One region of the Geobacillus sp. Y412MC52 genome, then DNA from elsewhere that is predicted to be linked to it. Evidence: predicted binding sites of a transcription regulator. Region 1 holds the regulator's gene; each other region holds the start of a gene.
What was found. Region 1 encodes Rex, which represses fermentation and respiration genes when NADH is low (regulators of the CRP and FNR family bind a similar motif). Its sites were predicted from a motif close to TTGTGAAATATTTCACAA; they were not measured.

Region 1 (4,180 bases):
AAATAAAAGGGGTAGAGGGTTTGAAACGCAACCACTGGTACGTCATCATCACGTATATCGTCATGCAGCTGTCCGCCTTTGTCGGCGTGCCGCTTCTTCGCGCCCTCGGCGTCGGCCAAGGAACGGAAAGCCGCCTCGAAGCCGCCAAACTGGCTTCCGGGTATTGGGCGATCATTAGTTTCCTGCTCGCTTTTGTCATTATCCTATGGCTGCTCCGCGGTGACCGCAACGAACGAATGATGCGGCGGCTGCCGCTTGGTTCCTCGTGGATGTGGGCGGTCTTGGGCGTCTTTTTGGCGCTCACGGCGCAAAGCATCGCCGCCAACATCGAATGGCGGCTGCTCGGCATCAAACCAGGGTCGGAAAATACAAGGCAAATCATCGATATCATCCGCCTGACGCCGCTGTTGGTCGTCGTCACCTCCGTCATCGGCCCGATTTTGGAAGAGATCATCTTCCGCAAAATCATTTTCGGCTCACTTTATGAAAAATACAACTTTTGGCTTGCTGCGCTTGTCAGTTCGCTCTTGTTTGCCCTTGTCCATATGGAGCCGGAACATTTGCTTCTGTACACATCCATGGGGATGGTATTCGCGTTTTTATACGCGAAAACCGGACGCATTTTCGTGCCGATTTTCGCCCATGTCGCCATGAATACGTTCGTCGTCGCCATGCAGACGCTGTTGGCCGACGAGATTGAGAAAATGATGCGCCAGTCCGAGCTGCCGCTCGCCGTTTGGAGGGTTTGGCTATGATGCGAAACCCTCGGCTGTTTTCGCTTCTGTATTTCGTCTTAGGCTCAATGTTTACGTATTTGGCCATCGAAAGTGCTCATGAAACGGTTTGGAACGTCTCCACCATCGCTTTAGCGGCGCTCGCTGCCTTTGATTTCGGCACCGCCCTTCGCCTTCTTTTTGCCTCAAAACGCTGACCCCCTTCCCGTGATTCGCACGGGAAGGGACCAGAACATCAATCTCATGACGGCGATCATATCGTGAAAATGGAAACAAAAAAACAAGAGGCCGGCCTCAAAGCCCTGTTTTGCGGCTTTTGAGACAGCCCCTTCGTTTGGCCCGGCCTTGCTCGCTTTCCTCTCCATGTTTTTCGTCCCGCCTCACTCATTGCCTTCCTCCTCGGCTGCTCGCTGCGCTTTCCGATAGCCGATGCGCGCCACCCAAATGCTTCCTTCATACAAAATGGTGAGCGGAATCATGACGATCACTTGCGACAGCACATCCGGCGGCGTAATGACCGCCGCTAAAATAAGCAGCGCCAAATACGCATACTTGCGGATGCGAACAAGAAGCTGCGGCGTAATAAGCCCTAAGCGGGTGAAAAACAACACGACGATCGGCAGCTGAAACACGATGCCAAACGGCAGCACGAGCTGAAGCAAAAACTGAAAATATTCATTAATGCCGATCATTTGTTGAACCCCTAGTTGGTCAGCCAGCTGGCTCATAAATCGAACGACAAACGGAAACAAGACGAAATAAGCGAAGCTGACGCCTGCTAAAAAAAGAACGATCGACGCCGGGATATAGCTTAACGTCACTTTCCGCTCTTTTTCATACAGACCGGGGCTGACAAACGCCCAAATTTGATACAACAGCACCGGAGCCGACAGTACAGCCGCGATGACAAAGGCAAACTGAAAATACACTTTAATCGGATCGGTGAGGCGGAAGGCGTTCATGGTCAAATGCTTCGCCTCGGCCGTTCGCTGCAAATACAAAATGACATCATCGACAAAAAAGAAACTAACGACAAGCGCCGCAGCAAAAAAGATGAGCACGATGATGAGCCGTTTTCGCAGTTCACCCAGATGCTCATACACTGACATTTCTTTGTCATTCATTGTTTCCCCATCCTGCCTTGTCATCGGTCGGTTTTCGTTTCTTCGTCATCAGCGAGCCCTTTTGTGGCGTCTTTAAACTCGCGAAGCGACTGGCCGAACGACCGCCCTAATTCCGGCAGCTTTTTCGTGCCAAACAGCAACAAAATCACAGCAACGAGCAACAAATATTTCATGTGTTGTTCTCTCCTTTTTACGATGGCGATGGATAGTTTTTCAAAAAATAGACGAGCGACTGCAGCTCAATGGCTAAATCGATATGATGGACGCGAATATGGTTCGGCACGTTCAACCGCGCCGGAGTAAAGTTTAAAATGCCTTTAATTCCTTGCGCGACAAGGCGGTCGGTCAGCGCTTGAGCCGCGGCGGCCGGCACGGTTAAAATGGCGACCGGGATGTTTTCGTGAAGCCGCTCCTCCAACTCATCGAGATGATAAACCGGCACCCCGCCGACTGTCGTCCCTACTTTCCGCTCATCGACATCAAACGCCATCACGATTTTCGTATTGTTGTTTTTCGAAAAATTATAGTTTAAAAAGGCGGTGCCTAAATTGCCGACGCCAAACAAGGCGACTTCGGTCACCTCATCCTCTTCAAGCGTCCGGCGGAAAAACGACAACAAATAATTGACATTATACCCGTATCCCTTTTTGCCAAGCGCGCCAAAATAGGAGAAATCACGGCGGATCGTCGCCGGATCGACTTTCACCGCCTCGCTTAACTCGGCAGAGGAGACGCGTTGCTTGCCGGAAGCGTGCAAGTTTTTCAAAAACCGATAGTAAAGCGGCAGCCGTTTGGCGGTTGCCTGCGGAATTTTCGGTTGTTCGTTGCTCATGATCTCATCCCCTAGCTAATCGGTTTTCCGTCGGTAATGGCCAGACTTCCCGCCCGTTTTTTCGACCAAATACGTCGGACCGATGACCATTCCTTTATCAAGCGCCTTGCACATATCGTACACTGTCAACGCACAGACCGAAGCGGCCGTCAGCGCTTCCATTTCCACTCCTGTGCTCCCTTTCGTTTTCACCGTTGCCGTGATGACGAGCTTATGCGCTTCTCCATCGTTTTCCCAAGCAAAAGCAATGTCCACACCCTTTAACATAAGCGGGTGACACATTGGAATAAGGTCAGCTGTCTTCTTCGCCGCCATCACCCCCGCCACTTGAGCGACGGCGAGCACATCCCCTTTCTCGATCGCATTGCTCGTCATTTTTTCGTAAATTTCCCGGCTGACAGTCACGCTCGTTTGCGCCACAGCCACTCGCACAGTATCTTCTTTGTGCGTAATATCAACCATTTTCGCGCGCCCTTGTTCATTGAAATGAGTGAACGATGACAATACAATCTCCTCCATTTATACACTATACACGATTTTTCATCATTCGTCTTTGACCGTTTTCGCGACTTACGTTAAACTATTCGCGAGGTGACGGACATGATCATTTTGCAAGTGCACGGGCTCACGAAATATTTCGGCGCTGACCTTATTTTATCGAATATAAAACTAGAAATACAGTCCCGCGACCGAATTGCCCTTGTCGGCCGCAACGGAGCGGGAAAATCGACATTGTTGAAAATCATCGCCGGTGAACTCTCTTTCGACAGCGGCAAAATCATCAAACCAAACCATATCAAAATCGGCTATTTGGCGCAAAACAGCGGGCTCGACTCGCCGCGTTCCATTTGGGACGAAATGCTTGAGGTATTCACCCCGCTTCTAGGACTCGAAAAACAGCTCGCCGAACTCAGCATGCAACTCGGCGACCCAGACGTACTCGCCGATCCAGCTCGCTATGAAAAAACGCTGAAAACGTATGACGAGCTGCAAGAACAATACAAAGAACAAGGCGGCTACCAATACGAAGCCGACATCCGCTCCGTTTTGCACGGGCTGCAGTTTTCCTCATATGATTATAAAACAACGCCGGTCTCGTCGTTAAGCGGCGGACAGCGGACGCGGCTTGCCCTTGGGAAATTGCTGTTGTCCAAGCCGGATTTATTGATTTTGGACGAGCCGACGAACCATTTGGATCTTGAGACGCTCGCCTGGCTGGAGCAGTACTTGCAAGCCTATCCCGGTGCCGTCCTGGTTGTTTCCCACGACCGCTACTTTTTAGACAAAATCGTCACCGACGTATACGAACTGTCGAATGCCACGCTCAAACACTATGCCGGCAACTACAGCCGCTATTTGGAGTTGCGGGCCGAGCAATACGAACAAGAGTTAAGACGGTACGAGAAACAGCAAGAAGAAATCGCCCGACTCCAAGACTTCATCCAGCGCAACATCGCCCGTGCCTCGACGGCCAAACGGGCGCAAAGCCG
Region 2 (4,180 bases), 270 kb from region 1:
TCGCTTGGCCAGCGGATGCGCTGTGAGCTTGCCGCCGCGCTCATTCACAACCCGCCGCTATTGTTTTTGGATGAACCGACGATCGGCCTTGATGTGCTTGTCAAACTCAACATCCGCCAGTTTTTAAAGCAATTGAATGAACGGTATGGCACGACGATCCTGCTGACGACGCACGATATGTCAGACATTGAAGCGCTTTGCGAGCGGGTCATTATGCTCGATGAAGGGAAAATCATTTACGACGGGTCGCTTGAGCGCCTGAAAGAAAGATGGGGGCAAGGAAAACGGGTCGCCTTTACGTTCGCCGAAGCGGTGACGGCCGCTTTTTTGCAGCAGTTGACTGAAGGATTGGAGGTTGTTTGGAAAAAAGGTGAACAGCCAAACGTTTGGGTCTCGCACGTCCCATCAGGAGGCGTGCCGGAAGTTGTCAGTCGCGTCGCTGCCCGTTGTGCGTTAAACGACATCCATATTCACGAAGTGCCGACGGAGGAGATCATCCGCAATATTTATGAGGAAGGTGCGGTTCATGGGTAAGTATGTCGAAATGGTCCGCATCCGCTTTTTAATGATGCTCGCCTACCGGACAAACTATTACACTGGCATTTTGATTTACGCCATTAACATCGCAGCGTATTACTTCCTTTGGTCGGCTATTTATGGCGGTAAATCATCGATGCAAGGGATGTCGCTTGGGCAAATGACGACGTATGTCGCCATTTCCTGGCTGGCGCGGGCGTTTTATTTTAACAACCTTGACCGTGAAATCGCCATGGAAATCCGCGATGGAAAAGTAGCGATTGAACTGATCCGCCCGTACAGCTATTTAGGGATGAAAGCTGTGCAAGGGCTTGGCGAAGGGTTGTTTCGCCTTTTCTTTTTATCGCTGCCTGGGCTTTTTTTCGTATCGCTTTTTTTGCCGCTTCAGTTTCCAGGACACGCCAAAACGTGGCTCGCTTTTGGCTTGTCGCTTCTATTCAGCTTTATCATTTTTTCGGAGCTGAACTTGCTTGCGGGGGTTGTGACGTTTTTTACGTTCCGAAATGAAGGGTTGCTTAGGGCGAAACGGTTTATTATCGATCTATTTTCCGGTCTTATTTTGCCTTTGTCGTTTTACCCGGATTGGGCGCAGCAGCTCATGGCGTATATGCCATTTCAAGCCATTAGCTATATTCCAAGCATGATCATTACGGAAAGCTTCCGAGGCGCCGCTGTAAGCGATGGATTGTTCACGCAGGCGGCGTGGTGCGTGCTGTTATTGTTTCCGATCGCGCTGCTATGGCGGGTGGCGAAAAAGCGTCTCGTTGTGCAAGGGGGGTAGACATTGTTTTACGTATCTGTTTTTTTTCAATATATGGCCCAGTACATGAAGACAAAATTGCAATACCGCACTGATTTGCTCATTGAATGGTTGTCCGACTTAATGGCGCAGGCGGTGAACTTAGTGTTCTTGCTTGTCGTGTTCGGCCATACGACGCTGCTTCACGGCTGGTCGCGCGATGAGATTTTGTTTATTTACGGTTTTTTTCTTGTTCCGTATGCCGTATTTGGCGCCTTTTTTAACCTTTGGGATTTTAATGAACGATATATTGTGCAGGGGGAAATGGATCGCGTGTTGACACGCCCGCTAAACAGCCTGTTTCAAATTGTTTTGGAGCGGATGGAGCTCGAATCGTTGCTTGGCGCTGTGCCCGGGCTGATCATTATGCTGTATGCCGGCAGCCGCTTGTCTCTTTCATTTCATTGGTATGATGTCTTCGTGTTTATTTTGTTTGTCATTGGCGGTGCATTGATTTATGCCGGCATTTTCATTTCATTGGCGACGATCAGTTTTTTTGCCGACGCCCGCACATCCATCATGCCCATGATGTACAACATCAGCAGCTATGGCCGCTATCCGATCGATATTTATCATCGCGTCATCCGCTATATTTTAACGTGGGTGCTGCCGTTTGCCTTTGTCGGCGTTTATCCAGCTGCTTATTTTCTTGATAAAAAGGAATGGTACAGTTATGCCTTTTTCACCCCAGTGGTCGGCATGGTTTGCTTCACCGTTTCGGTCATGATTTGGAACGCCGGGGTGAGACGATATCGCGGGACGGGGAGCTAGGCGCCCCGCCCGTTTTTGTTCATTTGCCATCAAAATGACAAACAATGGTCAAGCAATCGACACAATCTTGTCTGTATCGTTAGCATGTTATGGCGTAAAATAAAATGTGAATATATTCACAAAAAGGAAGAAGAGGTGAATAGTGATGAAAAACGGGAGAGGAAATCGGGTAGCGGTCGTCGGCACCGGGTTTGTCGGCGCCAGTTATGCGTTTGCCTTAATGAATCAAGGGATTGCCGATGAGATCGTGCTCATCGATGCGAATGAAAACAAGGCTGAGGGCGATGCGATGGACTTAAACCATGGGAAAGTATTTGCGCCGAAGCCGGCTGACATTTGGCACGGCGATTACGATGATTGCCGCGATGCCGATTTGGTTGTCATTTGCGCCGGCGCCAACCAAAAACCGGGCGAGACGCGGCTTGATCTTGTGGACAAAAACATTGCCATTTTCCGCTCGATCGTTGAGTCGGTCATGGCATCCGGATTTCAAGGACTGTTTCTCGTCGCCACCAATCCGGTCGACATTTTAACGTACGCGACGTGGAAATTCAGCGGCCTGCCGCAAGAGCGAGTAATCGGATCGGGCACGATTTTGGACACGGCGCGGTTCCGCTTTTTGTTGGGCGACTATTTCGCCGTCGCCCCGACGAACGTGCACGCCTATATTATCGGCGAACATGGCGACACTGAACTCCCGGTCTGGAGCCAGGCTGATATCGGCGGCGTGTCGATCTGCAAGCTGGTCGAGTCCAAAGGGGAAGAAGCGCAAAAAGAGCTCGAGCGCATTTTTGTCAATGTGCGCGATGCCGCCTACCAAATTATTGAGAAAAAAGGAGCGACGTACTACGGGATTGCTATGGGGCTTGCCCGCGTGACGCGCGCCATTTTGCATCATGAAAATGCCATTTTGACCGTTTCCGCTTACTTGGACGGCCCATACGGCGAACGCGATGTCTACATCGGTGTGCCTGCTGTGATCAACCGAAATGGCATCCGCGAAGTGATTGAAATTGAACTTGACGAGGAGGAGAAAAAATGGTTCCACCGTAGTGCTGCGACGTTAAAAGGTGTATTGGCGCGCTATTTTGCTCAGTAAAGCGCAACGATTGGCTTCGTCTGACGGGACGCTGGCTTGTCAAATGGGTCGGGCGATCCGGTGGAATACAGGAGTGCTGCCGATTCAAGCAGGGTTCGGAGGGTCATGCGGTATAATCGCCCGGTTGTCCGCGTATATATGAACGACGGACAAAAATGGGGGGAACGTGATGGATTACGCCTTCCTTGGCATTGTTGCCGCCGTACTGCTCGGCAGCATCACCTCGCTTTGGACAGTGCGCGTGCAAGCGACGCATCGCATGTCACTCGATAGCTTATGGGTTCTCGTCCAATGGTATTTAACGATGTTGCTCGGTTTTGCCATGATTTATATGATTTTGCAAGTAAACGGCCATGCCGTGTTTACCCCATCCCCAAATAGCGCATCGAAAGATCGTTTGTCGCTGCTTGAAGACAGCTTGTATTTAAGCGGCATGACGCTTTTGTCGGTCGGATACGGTGATGTCACTCCGATCGGCGTCGGGCGGTGGATCGCCATTGCCGAAGCGCTGCTCGGCTACATTATGCCCGCTGTCATCGTGACGCGCACCGTGTTTGACTGGGATCATCGCTGATATGAGTTGCAATTTCCCTTCGTCTTCGCTACGCTAAAAGAAAATGAAGAAGACGGGGGGAACGACATGACGATTGCCATTGGCCAGCCAGCTCCAGATTTCACCTTGCCGGCAAGCAATGGGAAAATGGTTTCGCTGTCTGATTTTCGCGGCCGGTATGTGGTGCTTTACTTTTATCCAAAAGACATGACCCCGGGGTGCACAGCCGAAGCGTGCGACTTTCGCGATCGCCATGCGCAGTTCGCCAAGTTGAACGCCGTCATTTTAGGAGTGAGCACCGACCCGATGAAGCGGCATGAGGCGTTTATCGAAAAATATGAGTTGCCATTTTTGCTTCTTTCTGATGAGCGGCATGAAGTAGCCGAGCTGTATGGGGTATGGAAGAAAAAGAAAAATTTCG
Region 3 (4,180 bases), 1.6 Mb from region 1:
TCCATCGCCGCGAGCGCCTCGCGGTAGGCGCGCACATCGCGCAAGCGGCGCACGCGCTCAGCGTAAAACGCCAGCACTTGCGGAAAACGCTGCCCTCCTTCCTCCAGAACGGCAAGCGCCTCGTGGTGGCGGCCATCGAGCGCACACAAATCGGCAAGAAGCAAATAGCACATGTCGCCGCGCTCCGGGTCGTCCAACCCAGCCCGGATCGCTTGTTCCGCTCGCTTCCGGTCGCCGGTTTCGATATAAAAATAGCCCCACTTGTCATGCATCGGCACCGTCTCATAGCGGGCAACCACATCCATCCATTCCCGCGCCTCATCGATCCGCTGCATATCCAATAAAGCGCGCACCAACGCAAACGCCGCCCGGGCGATCGATTCCCTCGGCTCCTCCACCCGGCCTTCGAGCGCTTCTGTAAGACGCGGGGTGAGCGCCTCTTCCACATCGAGCGGCCGGCGGTTCTCGAGCCACTCATCGCACACCCAAGCGAGCGTCTGCAGCGTGTTGAACTTCCGGTGGGCGTACCGCGCGACAAGCCCGCTATGCCGGTACATGAGCGCATAATCGAACAGGCGGATGAGCGCCTGAAACGGTCCCACGTTGTCCCATGCCCCGAGCAGCGGCCGCCACTGAAACGGGCCGGTCTTCTCAAGGTATGGCCGCACCTCGGCGAGGGCGTCGACGATTCGTTTTTCTTTCACAAGCGATGCGATCGTTGCTATTTTCATATAACGAAACTCCTTCATTTCATCTTGCTATCTAATAAGTTTAGAACAATCCTTCGGAAACAGCCATCTATTTTTTAAGAAAAATAACGACAAAAGAAATGACCCATCCCGTTCCGGCCGGAATGGGCAAAACGTCGGGTCCGGCTATTTCGAATGCTTGGCGAAAAAACGAAGCGACCGTTCAATCACGAGCGGCTGGTCATGATCAAGTGTCGCGACATGATAGCTGTTTTTCAGCCGAACGATCTCTTTGTCTGACGAGTGGACGCCGCGAAAAATGATGTCCGCGTTCTCAGGCGGCACGACATGGTCTTCGTTCGAGACGAAAATTAAAATCGGGCATGTCACACGTTCCAGCTCGCCTTTCACTTGCTCCATCAGCCTAGCCAGCTGAAGAAGCGAAGCGGTCGGCGTTTTCTCGTATGCCAGCTCTTTCACATCCGGATTTTTCAAGTCCGAACCGATCGAATCCAGATACCTCGGCAGCTCGCCGCCACCCGCTAGACCAGCGCGGATGGCCGGGATGTCAATCGCCGCATTGATAAGGACGATGCCGCGGATGGACGGGTAACGTTCCGCCATATAAAGCGTCAGCGTCCCACCCATGGAAAGACCGGTGACAAAAATGGTTTGGCATCGTTTTTTCAGCCATTCATATCCTTCTTCGACCGAGGCGATCCAGTCGTGGAACGTCGTCCGCTCCATGTCTTCATAATGCGTTCCGTGCCCTTTTAAGCGCGGCAGGCAGACCGTGTAGCCGGCTTTCGCATACGCCTCAGCGAGCGGGCGCATGCTGTGGGGCGTGCCCGTGAATCCGTGCACGAGCAGCACCCCGACCGGCCCGTTTTCGGCGTAAAACGGCTCGGCGCCCGGAAGCACCGGATATTGTTCGCTCATCTTCCTCTCCCCCTTATCTAGTCAAACCCGTTCCTCTCACCATATTCGCCGCCGCACCTCTTTTTTCCTTTTTTCATCGGGCGCCGTTACCACATCGACAACCATGACCGCCACCATTCGTGAAACAAGCCGTTGAATCCAAAATAGACGAACGCGATCCAAGCGATGCCAACCAATGCTTTTTCCATCCCCTTTCCCGTCCGATAGAGCGGCACTTTCCACCGCTTGGACGAAAACGGCCAAAACAGCGGCACTCCCTGGACGGAAAAAAAGTCTTCCACAATGTGAAACAAGTAGCCGAGCACGAGCCCCGCGGTAAACGGCGACGCCGAATCTCGCCAGACGAGGGCGGCAAGCACCCCCCAGACGATGAGCGAATGCGTCATGCCGCGATGGCCGAACGCTTCTTTCACTTTGCCGGCGACGCCGAACGAACGGCGGCCGACGTATGACGACGGCTCATCAATATCAGGAAGAAGGCTGCCGATGACAAGCCCCGCCGTATAGGCGGCGGTAAACGGCAGCTTTGTATGCGCGGCCGCCGCCGCGCCGAGGCATAATGTGGCAATGACATGGCTGGAGTATCGCAACGAAATCCCCTCAAACTTTTATCGTTTTCCCCATTATACCACAGAAAAGAATATTTGTTCGTTTCTTTGACGAATTTGTGACAATGCCGCGAAGTGTGACAAAGTTAACATCGCGTTATTGGCATCATGGTTATCGTTAAAAGTACAGAACGCGTAAAGGAGTTGAACAAAATGAAACGAAAACGCTCCCCGCTTGCCAACCGTTTCAAATATATTCGGCCGATTGAGCGCCAAGCCGACGGCCACAGTGAAACAACTTACGGCGACCGCGCCTGGGAAGACGCCTACCGCCGCCGCTGGCAGCACGACAAAGTCGTCCGCTCGACTCACGGCGTCAACTGCACAGGATCGTGCAGCTGGAACATTTATGTCAAAAACGGCATCGTCACGTGGGAAGGGCAGCAGCTTGACTACCCGTCAACCGGGCCGGATATGCCGGATTTTGAACCGCGCGGCTGTCCGCGCGGCGCGAGCTTCTCATGGTACATGTACAGCCCGTTGCGCGTCAAATACCCGTACGTGCGCGGCGTTTTGCTTGACATGTGGCGCGAGGCGCTCGCGGCTCATCCGAACAATCCGCTTGAAGCGTGGAAAAGCATCGTCGAAGACCGCGAAAAAGCAAAACGCTACAAACAGGCGCGCGGAAAAGGCGGGTTTGTCCGCGTCAGCTGGGACGAAGCGTTGACGCTTGTCGCCGCTTCCTTATTGTATACGGTTGTGAAATACGGACCGGACCGCAACATCGGCTTCTCGCCGATTCCGGCGATGTCGATGGTCAGCCATGCCGCCGGGTCGCGGTTTATGCAGCTGATGGGCGGGCCGATGTTAAGCTTCTATGATTGGTACGCCGACTTGCCGCCGGCGTCGCCGCAAATTTGGGGCGACCAAACGGACGTGCCGGAGTCAAGCGACTGGTACAACGCCGGCTACATCATCACCTGGGGCTCGAACGTCCCGCTCACCCGGACTCCGGACGCTCACTTTTTAGCCGAAGTGCGCTACCGCGGCACGAAAGTCGTCTCCGTCAGCCCAGATTACGCCGAGTCGACAAAATTCGCCGACGACTGGCTGTCGGTGAAGCAAGGGACGGACGGCGCCTTGGCGATGGCGATGGGGCATGTTATTTTAAACGAATATTACGTCAAACGGACCGTTCCATATTTTGAACGATATGCCAAAACGTACACCGATTTTCCGTTTGTCGTCACCTTAAAACAAAACGGCGGCGCATGGACGGCCGGCCGCTTCTTGTTGGCGAAAGACCTTGGCAAACAAACGAACAATGCCGAATGGAAGCCGGTCATCTATGATGAAAACACCGACTCGTTTGTCGTGCCGAATGGAACGATCGGCGCCCGCTGGGAGGATAAGGGGAAATGGAACTTGCGCCTCGTCGACGAGGAAACGGGGCAGCCCATTGAACCGCGCCTGTCGTTTTTAGGCAGCGAAGATGGAATCTTCCCGATTCAGTTGCCATATTTCACGGATGACGGTGGAAAAACAATCGAGCGTGCTGTGCCGGTGAAAAAAGTGCGCACCGAAACAGGCGACGTGTATGTGACAACCGTCTATGATTTGATTTTGGCCAACTACGGCATTGACCGCGGCATCGGCGGTGTCGTTGCCCGTTCGTACGATGACAACGTTCCGTTCACCCCGGCGTGGCAAGAGGCGATCACCGGCGTCAAGCGGAATCTCGTCGTCAAAATCGCCCGCGAGTTTGCCGACAACGCGATCGACACAAACGGCCGGTCCATGATCATCGTCGGCGCAGGAATCAACCATTGGTATAACTCCGATACGATTTACCGCGCTGTGTTGAACTTGGTGTTGTTCGTCGGCGCTCAAGGGGTGAATGGCGGCGGCTGGGCGCATTACGTCGGGCAAGAAAAACTGCGCCCAGCGGAAGGATGGCAGACAATCGCCATGGCGCGCGACTGGGTCGGACCGGCGAAATTGCAA

Region 2: GYMC52_RS02625 (L-lactate dehydrogenase) is a predicted target of Rex. The motif match lies at 2,212-2,229, and genes of this name have one in related genera.
Region 3: GYMC52_RS09010 (nitrate reductase subunit alpha) is a predicted target of Rex. The motif match lies at 2,312-2,329, and genes of this name have one in related genera.

The regions. Positions count from the first base shown of each region.
Region 1 covers NC_014915.1:252,138-256,317, reverse strand. The annotation lists gene GYMC52_RS01430 (CPBP family intramembrane glutamic endopeptidase) at 21-755, shown strand; gene GYMC52_RS01425 (YdiK family protein) at 752-931, shown strand; gene tatC (twin-arginine translocase subunit TatC) at 1,115-1,858, opposite strand; gene tatA (twin-arginine translocase TatA/TatE family subunit) at 1,879-2,031, opposite strand; gene GYMC52_RS01405 (redox-sensing transcriptional repressor Rex) at 2,049-2,690, opposite strand; gene moaC (cyclic pyranopterin monophosphate synthase MoaC) at 2,706-3,194, opposite strand; gene GYMC52_RS01395 (ABC-F family ATP-binding cassette domain-containing protein) at 3,291-4,180, shown strand, end outside.
Region 2 covers NC_014915.1:520,299-524,478, forward strand. The annotation lists gene GYMC52_RS02610 (ABC transporter ATP-binding protein) at 1-534, shown strand, start outside; gene GYMC52_RS02615 (ABC transporter permease) at 527-1,318, shown strand; gene GYMC52_RS02620 (ABC transporter permease) at 1,322-2,107, shown strand; gene GYMC52_RS02625 (L-lactate dehydrogenase) at 2,253-3,206, shown strand; gene GYMC52_RS02630 (potassium channel family protein) at 3,376-3,780, shown strand; gene bcp (thioredoxin-dependent thiol peroxidase) at 3,847-4,180, shown strand, end outside.
Region 3 covers NC_014915.1:1,808,485-1,812,664, forward strand. The annotation lists gene GYMC52_RS08995 (bacteriocin-processing peptidase family protein) at 1-731, opposite strand, end outside; gene GYMC52_RS09000 (alpha/beta hydrolase) at 876-1,628, opposite strand; gene GYMC52_RS09005 (metal-dependent hydrolase) at 1,715-2,218, opposite strand; gene GYMC52_RS09010 (nitrate reductase subunit alpha) at 2,390-4,180, shown strand, end outside.